Regions from separate parts of the Bradyrhizobium sp. Pa8 genome, predicted to be linked through region 3. Evidence: riboswitches for the same ligand, from Rfam matches in the RefSeq annotation. Region 3 holds a riboswitch; each other region holds the start of a gene.
The links. Region 3 has a riboswitch for cobalamin ahead of ACKWRH_RS13720 (TonB-dependent receptor). Riboswitches for the same ligand answer to the same signal wherever they lie in the genome.
Positions count from the first base shown of each region.

Region 1: another riboswitch for cobalamin. It lies ahead of ACKWRH_RS14935 (DUF1636 family protein); the one in region 3 lies ahead of ACKWRH_RS13720 (TonB-dependent receptor).
Region 2: another riboswitch for cobalamin. It lies ahead of ACKWRH_RS07925 (ribonucleoside-diphosphate reductase subunit alpha); the one in region 3 lies ahead of ACKWRH_RS13720 (TonB-dependent receptor).

Region 1 covers NZ_CP176767.1:3,338,235-3,342,778, forward strand. The annotation lists gene ACKWRH_RS14925 (cobyric acid synthase) at 1-1,335, opposite strand, end outside; gene cobO (cob(I)yrinic acid a,c-diamide adenosyltransferase) at 1,375-2,010, opposite strand; cobalamin riboswitch at 2,051-2,272, shown strand; gene ACKWRH_RS14935 (DUF1636 family protein) at 2,369-2,743, shown strand; gene cobW (cobalamin biosynthesis protein CobW) at 2,740-3,789, shown strand; gene cobN (cobaltochelatase subunit CobN) at 3,789-4,544, shown strand, end outside.
Region 2 covers NZ_CP176767.1:1,739,057-1,743,600, reverse strand. The annotation lists gene ACKWRH_RS07940 (hypothetical protein) at 314-517, opposite strand; gene ACKWRH_RS07935 (hypothetical protein) at 514-711, opposite strand; gene ACKWRH_RS07930 (hypothetical protein) at 708-956, opposite strand; cobalamin riboswitch at 1,925-2,142, shown strand; gene ACKWRH_RS07925 (ribonucleoside-diphosphate reductase subunit alpha) at 2,263-4,544, shown strand, end outside.
Region 3 covers NZ_CP176767.1:3,033,140-3,037,683, forward strand. The annotation lists gene ACKWRH_RS13720 (TonB-dependent receptor) at 1-1,992, opposite strand, end outside; cobalamin riboswitch at 2,157-2,364, opposite strand; gene ACKWRH_RS13725 (hypothetical protein) at 2,596-2,961, shown strand; gene ACKWRH_RS13730 (FixH family protein) at 3,064-3,456, shown strand; gene ACKWRH_RS13735 (efflux RND transporter periplasmic adaptor subunit) at 3,541-4,544, shown strand, end outside.

The DNA.
Region 1 (4,544 bases), 310 kb from region 3:
GTCGAGCTTTGCGAGATACGCCCTGCGGAAATCGTCCGAGGTGAACAGGCCGTGCAAATAGCTGCCCTGCACGCGGCCATCGCGTGAGATCGCGCCTTCGGGCTCGCCGTTCAGTTTAGCAAACGGGCGCGCGCGATCCGGCCCATCGGTGCGGCCGATGTGGATTTCGTAAGCCTCGATCGGCTGGTCCGTGGCGGCATGCACGGCCGCGACGCGCGTCAGCGTCTTCTGCGGGCTCATCACTGTTTCCACGTCCAGAAGTCCGAGACCCGGCGTGTCGCCGGCGGGGCCTTCGATTCCATCAGGGTCGGCGACGCTGCGCCCGAGCATCTGATAGCCGCCGCAGAGGCCAAGCACATGGCCGCCCCGGCGGTGATGCGCCAGGAGATCGATGTCCCAGCCCTGCGCGCGCAGGAAGGCGAGATCGCCGCGGGTGGATTTCGAGCCGGGGATGATGACGAGGCGGACGTCGCCGGGAATCGCTTCGCCGGGGCGCACCATCACGAGATCGACGCCAGGTTCGAGTTTCAGCGGATCGAGATCGTCGAAATTGGCGATCCGCGACAGCGCGAGGCATGCGATCTTGCACTGGCCGGGCTTGCGCGCATCGCTCAAGCCCAGCGCGTCCTCGGCCGGCAGCTCGCCGGCGCGCGCGAACCAGGGCAGCACGCCAAGGCCGCGCCACGCGGTCTTCTGCTCGATCAGCTTGTAGCCGTCGTCGAACAGTGAGGGGTCGCCGCGGAACTTGTTGATGACGAAACCCTGGATCATCGCGGCATCGTCGGGGTCGATCACCGTCTTGATGCCGACGAGCTGGGCGATGACGCCGCCGCGGTCGATGTCGCCGACCAGCACGACCGGCACGTCGGCCTTGCGCGCAAAGCCCATATTGGCGATGTCGGCCTTGCGCAAATTCACCTCGGCCGGGCTGCCGGCGCCTTCGACCAGCACCAGATCGCCGCGCGCCTTCAGCCGCTCGAAGCTGTCCAGCACCGCGCCCATCAGCGACGGCTTCATCGCCGCATATTCACGCGCCCGCGCGGTCGCGATGCGCTTTCCCTGGACGATGATTTGTGCGCCGACATCGGTCTCGGGCTTCAGCAGCACCGGGTTCATGTCGGTGTGCGGCTCGACGCCGGCGGCCAGCGCCTGCAGCGCCTGGGCGCGACCGATCTCGCCGCCGTCGACAGTGACGGCCGCGTTGTTCGACATGTTCTGCGGCTTGAAGGGCAGCACGCGCAGGCCGCGCCGCGTGGAGGCGCGGGCGAGGCCGGCGACGATGAGCGACTTGCCCACGTCCGAGCCGGCCCCCTGGATCATCAATGCGCGCGCCATGGTGTTTTCAGAACTTGGTGTTTTCAGAACTTGGCGTCGTCAGAATTCGACGCCGGCTTGCGCCTTGATGCCGGAGCGGAAGGGGTGCTTCACCAGCGTCATCTCGGTGACGAGATCGGCGATCTCGATCAGCTCGTCCTTGGCGTTGCGCCCGGTGAGCACGACATGCGTCATCGGTGGCTTGTGCGTTTTCAGGAAGTCGACGACCTCGGCGATGTCGAGATAGTCGTAGCGCAGCGCGATGTTGATCTCGTCGAGCACGACCATGCGCAGATTGGAATCTGATATCAGCTCCTTGGCCTTCGCCCAGCCGGCCTGCGCCGCGGCGATGTCGCGGGCGCGGTCCTGTGTCTCCCAGGTGAAACCTTCGCCCATCGCATGGAACTGGCAGAGCTCGCCGAAATGGCCGGTGAGCAGGCGCCGCTCGCCGGTGTCCCAGGCGCCCTTGATGAACTGCACGACCGCGCAGGGGAAGCCGTGGGCGACGCAGCGGACGATCATGCCGAAAGCGGAGGAGGACTTGCCCTTGCCAGCGCCGGTGTGGACGATGATGAGGCCCTTTTCGCCGCTCTTGGTCGCCATGATCTTGTCGCGGGCGACCTTGATTTTCGCCATTTTCGCGGCGTGGCGGGCGTCGGCTTCCTCGGCCGTTTGGGTATCCGGTTCAGGCGTCATCTGACAGGGTCCTTCGGCTTGACAAGAGGCGGCCGGGGGCAAATGGTGGCCCGGCGTTGGTTCCTGTCCTATGACAGGCGAAGAGGGAATGCGATAGGGTCCGAATCGACAAGATTCGGGTCCAAACTGCAGCCGCCCCCGCGACCGTGACCGGAGAGATGCCCGAAGCCACTGATCCCCCAGGGGATCGGGAAGGCGGGGATCGAAGGGCCAAAAGCCCTGCTCCGCAAGCCGGGAGACCTGCCAGCGCGGACGAGTTTTGGACCGGCGGACGGGGTGTTCCGCGACGGGGAAACGGACCTTCGGGGGAATGGTCCGTGTGCCTCTTCGCCTCCCGCCGTTTATCCTGGAAGAGGCGATGAGCGTCACACTTCACGTCTGTATCACCTGCCGCGCCGGCCAGACGCTCGACGAGGGTGAGACGACGCCCGGCAAGCGCCTGCATGGCGCGATCCTCGATGCCGGCGTGCCCGAGGGCGTCAATGTGGTTCCCGTTGAATGCCTGTCGGCATGCAGCCAGGGTTGCTCGGTTGCGCTCAGCGCGCCCGGCCGCTGGTCCTATGTCTATGGCCGCCTGTCAGAGGCCCATGCGAGCGACGTGGTCGCGGGTGCTGCGGCTTATGCCGCCGCGCCCGACGGCCTCGTGCCCTGGCGCAGCCGTCCCGAAATCTTCCGCAAGCAATCGCTTGCTCGCATTCCCCCCATTGCCGTCGTGCCGGAGGCCGCCGAATGAACTCGCTCGCAAAAGTCCCTGTCACGGTGGTCACGGGTTTTCTCGGCTCCGGCAAGACCACGCTGATCCAGCATCTGCTCGCAAACCCTGACGGCAAGAAGCTCGCCGTGCTCGTCAACGAGTTCGGCAGCGAGGGTGTCGATGGCGAGATCCTGAAATCCTGCGCCGATGCGAATTGCCCGGAGGAGAATATCGTCGAGCTCGCCAATGGCTGCATCTGCTGCACCGTTGCGGACGATTTCATCCCGACCATGGAAAAGCTTTTGGCGCGGCCGGTGCGGCCCGATCACATCCTGATCGAGACCTCGGGCCTGGCGCTGCCGAAGCCGCTGTTGAAGGCGTTCGACTGGCCGGAGATCCGCTCGCGCATCACGGTCGACGGCGTGATCGCACTCGCCGATGCCGAGGCTGTCGCCGCCGGCCGTTTTGCGCCGGACCCGGCTGCGGTGGAAGCGCAGCGCGCGGCGGACGAAAATCTCGATCACGAGACGCCGCTGTCGGAAGTGTTCGAGGACCAGATCGCCTGCGCCGACATCGTGCTGCTGACCAAGGCCGATCTTGCCGGGGTCGCAGGGATCGAAGCCGCCAAGGCCGCCATCACCGCCGAGATGCCGCGCCGTGTGCCGATGCTATCCGTCACCGATGGCGCGATCGATGCGCGCGTGATCCTCGGCCTCGGCGCTGCCGCAGAGAACGATCTCGCCGCGCGCCCCTCGCATCACGACGGCGAGGAGGATCACGAGCACGACGATTTCGCCTCCGTCGTGATCGATCTTCCGGAGGTCAGCGACATCGACGCACTGGTCGCGTCGGTGCAGCGTCTTTCGCGCGAGCAGAACGTGCTGCGCGTCAAGGGCTATATCGCGGTCGTGGGCAAGCCGATGCGCCTGTTGCTGCAAGCGGTCGGCGAGCGCGTGCGCCACCAGTTCGACAAGCCCTGGGGCGCAGCTCTCAGGCAGTCGAAACTCGTCGTGATCGGCGAGCACGGCGACATCGACGAGGCCGCGATCAAGGCAGGACTTGGTCTTTCAGGATCTGGTATCTGATGCACGTCGTCTTCCGCGAGAGCCGCGGTCTCGAGGAGACCGCGACGCCAAGGGACATCGGCCAGGACCCGGCCGATCTCGTGGTGCTCTCGTACTCGGATTCCGATCTTGCCGCGTTCGCGGCCGGCTGGCGGCGCGGCCGCAACAGCCTGCCGTCGCTGCGGCTCGCCAATCTCGCGGAGCTGCGTCATCCGTTGTCGGTCGACACCTATATCGAGCGCACGCTGTCGCAGGCGCGCGGCATCCTGGTGCGCCTGATCGGCGGTGAGTCCTATTGGCCGTACGGGCTCGCGGCTCTGCAGCAGCTTGCGAAGGACCGCAATATCGTGCTGGCCGTGCTGCCGGCCGACGGCCGCGACGACACGCGGCTCGATGCCTACTCGACCCTGCCGGTTTCGACGCTGCGCCGGCTCAAGGTGCTCTGCGACACCGGTGGTCCCGTTGCAGCCCAGGCTGCGATTGCGCAGCTCGCGCTGGCCTCGGGTCTTTACGCGGGCCCGGTCGTCGGCGAGATGAACCTGCCCGAGATGGGCTTTTACGATCCCGCGCGTGGCGTCATCGCTGCGCCGATGGCAGGCGAGGGAAAGCCGCTCGCGCTCGTGACCTTCTATCGTTCCTACCTCACCGCCGCGGATACCGGGCCGGTCGACGCCCTGATCGCGGCGCTGCGCGAGCGCGGCTTTGACGCGTACGGCGTGTTCGTCACCTCGCTGAAGGCTCCGGGCGTTGCGGATTGGCTGCGGACCTATTTCGCG
Region 2 (4,544 bases), 1.3 Mb from region 3:
CAAAAAAAGCAAAGCGGATCAATCACTTCCTTGCTAGTTGACAGAACCGAAGAGCACTATGCAACTAGTGCTCACCGCAGCCCTTTTGCCAAAAGTGTAAGGTAACGCGGACCAAACCCCGTGGCACGACAAAGCCCCAGATACCGGCCGGCATCCGGGGCTTTGTCGTCGAAATTGGTGATCTATCGGCTGGGGAGTTTGCGGGCCTGCCGGCGGTCACGGTCGGCGAGGAGCCTGACGCGCCGCTCCTCCCTCCGCGTCAGCTCGCGGTCTCTGAAGTCGCTGGGCAGCCGCGCCGTCGGCAGTGGCGCATTCATCTGGTCCGAGCGCAGCCCGTAGGATTCGGGGCGTTGAGCTGCCAGGTCACGAACTTCTCGAGCAACGCCTCGTTCTCCTGGCGCAGCTTCCGGTTCTCGTCCTGCAACGCGGTGATCCGCTCCGCTAGCGGCTTGCGCTTGGCCGGAGGGAGGCCGTCGCGCAGCCGCTTCTTAGCTTGGACATAGGCCCGGTAAATCACCGGATGGACTCTAGCGCCTGGCGGCTGAACCGCCTCCCGATCAGCGCCTCGACCCGCGAGACCACCGCGCTCCAGGTGATCTTCGGTTTGGACCACTGCCGCAGGTCGGCCTCGATCGCGGTGATGTCCGTGCCCGAGAGGCGGTTGCCGGACCGGAAGCGCCGAACCGGCCCATGGTCGGTGGCGAGGCTCATGGCGCGGCCTCGGCCTCGGCGAGCAGCGCCGGAAGATCGAGCTGGGCGTCGTCATGGACGGCCATCGTCGCCTCAAGGGCAGCCACCTCCCGCATCAGGTGCCGCGCATGATTGCCGGCGCCGACCTGCCCGTCCTCCGCTTCAGCATTGGCCCGCTCCAAGAGGATGCGGTTTTCGCGCAAGCTCCGCGCGATCTCCGTCCGGTGCTCCCGGTCTGCGAAGCCGAGCAACAACGGATTGATCATGCGCGCCCCGTGGCGCATTGGACGGGTAGTCCCAAACGGAAAAACTCGGTCAAGGATTGGGCACAAGGAAAAAGGGGCAAGGATTCGGCTGTGTGACGGGTGCGGGAACGGTGTATGCTGGGTGCTCCACAAGGGTGCTACACAGAGCTTCATCAGGCTTGTGAAAATGGCCCCTACATTGCCGGGGATTCCCGAGGTCTCGATCAAGTGGCGGAGAGGGAGGGCTTCGAACCCCCGATACGTCGTCGTCCCCAGACCTTAGGCTTGCCAGACCTCAAAGTTCCAACGATCGAATCAGCCGCGTGCTTCGGTTGTCCTCGTCGGACCAGGACGATGTAGCGCCTCCGCTTCTGCGCCGGTGGGATTTTCCGGAGTCAACGAGGAGCGCGAGGTGTTCAAGAACGGGTTCGAGGCCGGCGACGATATCAAGCTCCTAGCCGAGAAGCTCGGGATCGAGCTCGAGCTCCACGAGCTCGGCCCCTGGCGCATGTGACGGGCCCGGACCTTCGATGACCGCTGCGATCCCTCGTGCGCTTGCGCCATGTAGCTCGTGGTCCGTGTGCGCCAGCTCGTCTCGTAGATCGGCGTGGCGTGGTGCTTTCTCCCGACTTTGGTCTTGCACGTCTATCGACTAGTGTCTTCGCACCGTCATTAGGATCGGGAGATGCCCGTGCACAGTAGCGAACGCAACACAACTGGATGCGCGGGCGATCCGGATCCGCCCTGTCCCAAGGCGCCACGAACGAACGGTTCGACGTAGATTGCAACGCTCAGGAGCTCGATCGCCGCTTCAAACCGCGGCAGCACAAGGGGATGCCATCAACTGCGGCGGCGTTTACCATGATTTGCGGGAGAACATACGCGCCATGCGGGCAAATTATGCCCGAATTTACATCCGGAGATGTCAGAGGCAATCCACAAGCGAACGGTGCCGGCAAATCAGCCGTTGACAGCCGCCCCGGAATATCACCACATATGGGTGTCACGGTTCCGCCGGATCGCAAGATTTGGTGGCTAAGAGGGAAGCCGGTGAACCGCGCGAAAGCGCGGAATTCCGGCGCTGCCCCCGCAACTGTCAGCAGCGAGCTGCTTCCGAACAAGCGTCACTGGTGTCTCACGCGCCGGGAAGACGGGAAGAAAGCGATGACCTGCGAGCCAGGAGACCTGCCGTGACGATCTGAACGTCCACGGGCGGGGTGTCCCGGCGGTCGCTTGCATGCGCCGTCGGCATTTGTCTGCCGGCGATTCTGCAGCGTCCTTCCTCAACGCCCCGTTCAAGAAACAACGCGCATCACGGGGCCTATTGATGTCACTGAACCTGCACGACGCGGAAGGTTCTTCCGCACCGATCATCCAGTTGCGTTCACAGTCACTTGCGGCTGCTTCCAGCGAGCCGGCCATGCAGATCATCCGTCGCAACGGAAAAGTCTCGCCGTTCGATTCCGCCAAGATCGCGGTTGCCATGACCAAGGCCTTCCTGGCCGTGGAAGGCACGAGCGCCGTCGCCTCGCGCCGCGTCCATGAAAGCGTCGAGCAGCTCACGGCCGAAGTCGTCGCGGCGCTGATGCGGCGCGCGGGCGAGGGACGCACCTTCCATATCGAGGACGTGCAGGACCAAGTCGAGCTCGCCTTGATGAGGAGCGAGCACCACAAGGTCGCCCGCGCCTACGTGCTCTATCGTGAGGAACGGTCGCGCCAGCGCGCCGAGGAGGCGGCCGCGCTGCCGGCGCCTGCCGCCGCGCCGGCCCTGCATGTCACGTTGGCCGACGGTTCGCGCGTCGGGCTCGACACCGAGCGGCTTGCGCTGATCATCGGCGAAGCCTGCACCAGCCTCGATAGCGTCTCGGCCGCGCCCGTACTCGCCGAGACCACCCGCAATCTCTACGATGGCATCAGCCAGGACGAGATGGCGCTGGCGTCGATCATGGCCGCGCGCACGCTGGTCGAGCAGGAGCCGAACTACGCCTATGTCAGCGCCCGCCTGTTGCTCGACAAGCTGCGCGGCGAAGTGCTGTCCTACGTCCACAGCGTGCCGACATCCGCCTCGCAGGCCGACATGGCGACGCGGTACGTCGACTATTTCCCGGCCTACGTGAAGACCGGCATCGCCGCCGAACTGCTCGATCCCGAACTGGCCCGCTTCGACCTCGGTCGGATCGCCGCGGCGCTCAAGCCCGAGCGCGACCTGAACTTCCAATTCCTCGGCCTCCAGACGCTGTACGATCGCTACTTCCTGCACGTCCGCGGCAAACGGATCGAGCTGCCGCAAGCCTTCTTCATGCGCGTGGCGATGGGTCTGGCGGTGCGCGAGATTGACCGCGAAGCCCAAGCAATCGAATTCTACGATCTGCTGTCATCGTTCGATTTCATGGCTTCGACGCCGACATTGTTCAATTCGGGCACGCTCCGCCCGCAATTGTCGTCTTGCTTCCTGACCACCGTATCTGATGATCTCGACGGCATCTTCAAGTCGATCAAGGACAACGCGCTGCTCGCCAAATATTCCGGCGGCCTCGGCAACGACTGGACCCCCGTTCGCGGCCTCGGCGCGCACATCAAGGGCACCAACGGCGAAAGCCAGGGCATCATCCCGTTCCTGAAAGTCGCCAACGACACCGCGATTGCCGTCAACCAGGGCGGCAAGCGCAAGGGCGCGGTGTGCGCCTATCTCGAGACCTGGCACGTCGACATCGAGGAATTCCTCGACCTGCGCAAGAACACCGGCGACGACCGCCGCCGCACCCACGACATGAACACCGCCAACTGGGTGCCGGACCTCTTCATGCAGCGCGTCGACAGTGACGGCGAGTGGACGCTGTTCTCGCCGGACGAGACACCCGACCTGCACGATCTCTACGGCGAGGCCTTCAAGACAGTTTACGAGGCCTATGAAGCAAGGGCGAAGGCCGGCGCCATGCGCGTCTTCAAGACGGTGCGCGCGACCGATCTCTGGCGCCGCATGCTGACCATGCTGTTCGAGACCGGCCATCCCTGGATCGCCTTCAAGGACCCCTGCAATCTGCGCTCGCCGCAGCGCCACGTCGGCGTGATCCACTCGTCGAACCTCTGTACTGAGATCACGCTGAACACTTCGGCCGACGAGGTCGCGGTCTGCAACCTCGGCTCTGTCAACATGCTCAGCCATGTCGGGCCTCACGGCCTCGATCAGGCCAAGCTGAAGCGGACGGTGACGACGGCGGTGCGGATGCTCGACAACGTCATCGACATCAATTTCTACACTATCCCCGAAGCGCGCCGGTCCAACATGCGCCACCGGCCGGTCGGCCTCGGGCTGATGGGCTTTCAGGAAGCGCTTCAGGTCCAGCGCATCCCGATCGCGTCGGATGCAGCCGTGGCCTTTGCAGACGTCAGCATGGAAGCGATCTCGTTCCACGCGATCGAAGCGTCGTCCGACCTCGCCGCGGAACGCGGGCGTTATCCGAGCTACGAAGGCTCGCTGTGGTCGAAGGGCGTCCTGCCGATCGACTCCATCCAGCTTCTCGTAGATTCTCGCGGCGGGCTCGATCTCGATCGTTCGGCGACGTTCGATTGGGACCGCCTTCGCAAGAAGGTCACAGCAAGCGGCAT
Region 3 (4,544 bases):
GATGAAGCGCGACTGCACGAAGGCGACGTTGCCCCACAGCTTCAGGCCTGCGACCGGATTGACCGCGGCGGCGATCTCGACGCCCTTGGAGGCGATCTTGCCGGCGACGTTGAAGAGGATGCCGCTTTCGGGGACGTAGACGTTCTTGCGCTCGATGTCGAAGGCCGAGAACGTGGCCTCCGCGCGCTTGTCGGCCGACAGCACTTTCACGCCGGTCTCGTAGGTTCGCGACGTCGTGAGCAGCAGCGGCGTCGTGGGCCTGAGGATGAAGATGTTCGCCACCGTCGGGTCGGCTGCCGTCGCGTACTGGCTGTAAAGCATCACGCCGGGCGCGATGTCCCAGGCGTAGCCGATGCGTCCGGTGACCGGATTGAACGTCTTCGAGAAAGGATAGCTGGCTTTCAGGAGGCCGTTCTCGTCGAAGCGGGTCCGCGACAGCTCGATATTCTCAAAACGGATGCCGCCGATCAGCGCGAAGGTCGAGGTCAGCTTGAGCCGGTCCTCGAACGACAGCGAGGCAGTGTCGAGATGCGTGTAGATCTTCTCGTCGCTGCGCGGGCCGTAGAGGCCGCGATCCGGGTTGAGGAGGTCGACGTAGTCGTTGAAGAACAGCGTGTCCTGCGAGACGTTGAACTGGTTGCTGCTCGCCGCCACGGTGGCGACGAAGCGATTGTCCATTCCGCCGACGTTGGAATTAACGGTGAGGTCGGTGATGTTGCCGTAGAGTCGCTGGGCGTGATCCAGTGCCAGGCGTTCGCGATAGATGCTCTGCGCGCCCGCGAAATTGCCTATTGTCTGGTCAAACGACGAGATCTCGTTGTTGAACCAGTGCCGGTGGGCGTCATAGCCATAGACCTGGCTCTTCAGCGAGATGTTGTTGGTGATGTCCCATTGAAAGCCGCTGCGCAGCCAGAGCTCGTTGGCGCCGCTGTGATTGTCGAGCACGTTGTAGTTCGTCGTCAGCGTGCGCGCGTCGATGGTGACCGGGACCGGCGTGCCGCCGCCGAGGTAATAGTTACTCCACCGACCGGACACGATGCCGTTCGTCGGCACGATGCCCGGCGCGTTCGCGGGCACCAGCGGCGTTCCCCAGTAGAAGCGGTCGTTGTCCTGCCTGTATTCGGCCGCGCCCCAGATCTTCAGGTTCTCGTTGACGCGATAGTTCAGCTGGCCCGAAACGTTGCTGAGCTTCGAATAGGTGTCGTCGATAAAGCCCTTGTTGTTGAAATGGCTGATGTCAAAGCGGTAGTCGAGCCCGTTGATCAGCGTGCTGCCGCCCGAGCCGTAGCCGGCGCGATAGCCGTTGAAGGAATCGTAGGACGTGAAGGCGTCGTTGATAACAGGCCCGGTATGCGGCACCTTGTTCACGTAGTTGATGGCGCCGCCGGTCGCGCCGAGGCCCGCCACCAGCGAGTCCGGTCCCTTGATGATCTCGACCTGCTGGAGGCCAGCCACGTCCATGGGACGGCCGGTCATGGTCGACGGCCCGATCGGGATGCCGTTGTAGAGCGTGGAGATCTGGTCGCTGGTAAAGCCACGCATCGAGAAGATGGCGGGCGCACCGGGCGCATCGCCGCCGATGACGCCGACTGCAGCCTTGGCGACGTCGGTCGTGGTCCGGATGCCCAGATCCTGCATCGTCCGCTGACTGATGACCTCGACGGTCGCCGGCATTTCCCGCGCCGTGATGCCGAGCCGGGAGCCGACATCGGTGACGGCGGCCGTGTTGAGCGGCGTCTGCACCGGGCCGCTCGGAGCTTGCGTGGCAGGAACGGCGACAGCAGGGGCGCCACGATTGCGTCCCGCGGCGCGCCGGGCCGCGCGCGGCTTCTGGGTGCCGGGGCTTATGGCGGGAGCCTGTCTCGGAGCAGGCGGGGTGACGATCACCGGGCCGACCTCCCGGGAGCGGTTGTCCTGCGCCGCGCTTTGCGCGAGCGCCGCGGACGACAGCGACACCGACGAGAGCAGAGTAATCAGGAAAGCATGCGACAACGCTGGCCTCGCGCCAGCACCGAAATGAAGATTTTGCACGACAACGCTCTGCGGCGACGCAAACAAACCGTCACCGCGGTTGCCTTCGTCATCCACCTTCGCCCCAGGCGGCGGATGCACCGGCTACTTGTCCGACATCAGGGCACCCCGCCCAATGCGTTCGCGCGTGACCATGGCTGGCAGCAGGTTTCCTGGCTCGCGGGTCATCGCCTTCGACCACCTTCCCAGAGGCCCAAGCGGGGCTCCAGTGGTTCGTTTGGTCGTCGGCTATCCGCCTACAGTTGCGGGGGCAGCCGCGGAATTGCCCACCGAGGTGGACGCACCGCATTCCCTTGAAGAGTCCTTGCGGACACTACCGATCACGAAACTGGCATCCGGGGATAAGCGCGTCAACATCCGCGTGGGCTGTTCGATGGGCCGGTCGGTCGATGGTGGCCTTGTGTTGCTGTTTTGCACGATAGTCCGAAGGACCGCGTCGAAACGTCCGGCCCGGCCTCCGGACGAGCCCGGGTAACGAACGCTTGACCACGATCAATGACTGCCTTTGGTGCCCGAATGTGCTACTGAGGCCGTGTTCCGGCCTGACAAGGTAAGTCGATATTGATGCAGTTCGTCCGTACCATCCTGGCAGTCGCCATCGCCATATCCCTGGCGATGCTGCCGGTTGGCGCGTCCGCGGCGAACCTCGCAATGTCGTCGGATGGCATGCAGACGGCCATGCACGTGAGCGGCGACGCCGACATGTCGATGGACGATTGTTGTCCCGACATGAAGGGAACGGGCTCCCATAGCGGCGGTTACAAGTGCGGGATGGGCTTCTGCTGCGTTGGCGGGATCATCGCGCTCGGTGATGTCAGGCCCGTGGCGTTCGAACGTCTCGCCGTCGTGGCCAGCAAGATGGCTATTCCGCCGGATCAGGTCGTTTCCTTCCGCGGCGGCAGTCCTCCTTTCCGACCTCCTCGAATCTGATCTCGCAAAGCCCGAGACGCGAGCGGCATGGCTGCTCGCGACGACGACTGACGTGCGCGCTTCACGCGCCACGGCGAAAGATCAATTCATGAGGACAGGACAATGCTTTCCAAAATCAGCACCGCGGCTCTCGCCGCCACCCTTTCGCTTGCCGCTTCCGCCGCGATGGCGGGCGCGGGCGACTACGCCTTCGAGCCCGTCACTCCGCAGATGAAGAAGGGCGAAGACGTCACGCTCGCCGTTCGCCTGACGAACAAGCAGACCGGCAAGCCGATACCGGATGCGGTCATCTTCAAGACCCGCCTCGACATGGCTCCGGACGGGATGGCCGAGATGGAATCGGCGGTCGCGCCGCTGCCGTCCAGGGAGCCGGGTGTGTACGCCTTCAAGACGGACCTGCCGATGGCTGGACGCTACCAGATGACGCTGTCTGTGAAGTTGCAGGGCGAACCGGAGACGGTCACCGGCAAGGTGATCGTCACGGCGATCAAGTGAGCGTTCGGGCGCTGCCCGGCGGCGCCCGACATTCCCCTTTTTCCTTCACACGGACGCGCGCTCCCGGGCGCGCGGATACACGACATGAAAACGCTGCGTCTCCTGACGGCACTTGCGCTGGGCGGTGGCCTGGTCCTGGCCGGCGACTACTGGCATTCGAACGGTGCGGGCTGGCTCGCTGAGGCCGACATATCATCGGCTGCGGCCGCCGCGGAGCCAACTCCGCTCTACTACCGCGATCCAGATGGTGCGCCGCTCTGGTCTGCCGGTCCGAAGAAGGACGACCGCGGGCGGGACTATCTGCCGGTCTACGACGAAGCTGGCGCGGCCGTCGCGCCGGCGCCGCCGAAGGCGGCTTCGCCGCGAAAAATCCTCTACTACCGCAATCCCATGGGGCTGCCCGATACGTCGCCCGTCCCAAAGAAGGATCCGATGGGGATGGACTATGTCGCCGTTTACGAAGGCGACGACGCCGACGACGGCACGGTGAAGCTGTCGCCCGGCAAGATCCAGCGCGCGGGCGTGAAGTCCGAGCCCGTCACGCGGCGCTCGATCAGGGTCTCGGTGAAGGCGCCTGGCACGATCCAGCTCGATGAACGCCGCGTGTCGGTGATCGCGATGCGCGCCGAAAGCTTCGTGCAGAAGGTCGCCGACGTGACGACCGGCACGCGCGTGAAGGCCGGCCAGCCGCTGATGGAAATCTACAGTTCGGCGGTGGCTTCCGCGGCGGCGGAATATCTCGCGACGATCACCTCCAGAACGGTCGGCGGTGTCGAGATGTACGGCCGCGGCTCGCGACAGCGGCTGGTCAATCTCGACGTTCCCGAGTCCGTCATCGCGGAGATGGACAAGACGCACACCGCGCCCGTCGCCATACGCTGGTCTGCGCCGCGCGACGGGGTCGTGCTCGAACGCAACGCGATCGAAGGGATGCGGGCCAATCCCGGCGACGTCCTGTTCCGGATCGCGGACACCTCGGTCGTCTGGGCGCTGGTCGACGTGGCCGAGCGCGATCTCGGCAACATCGCGGTGGGGCAGTCAGTCGCGGTGCGCGCGCGCAGTTTCCCCGGCCGGACCTTCAGCGGGAC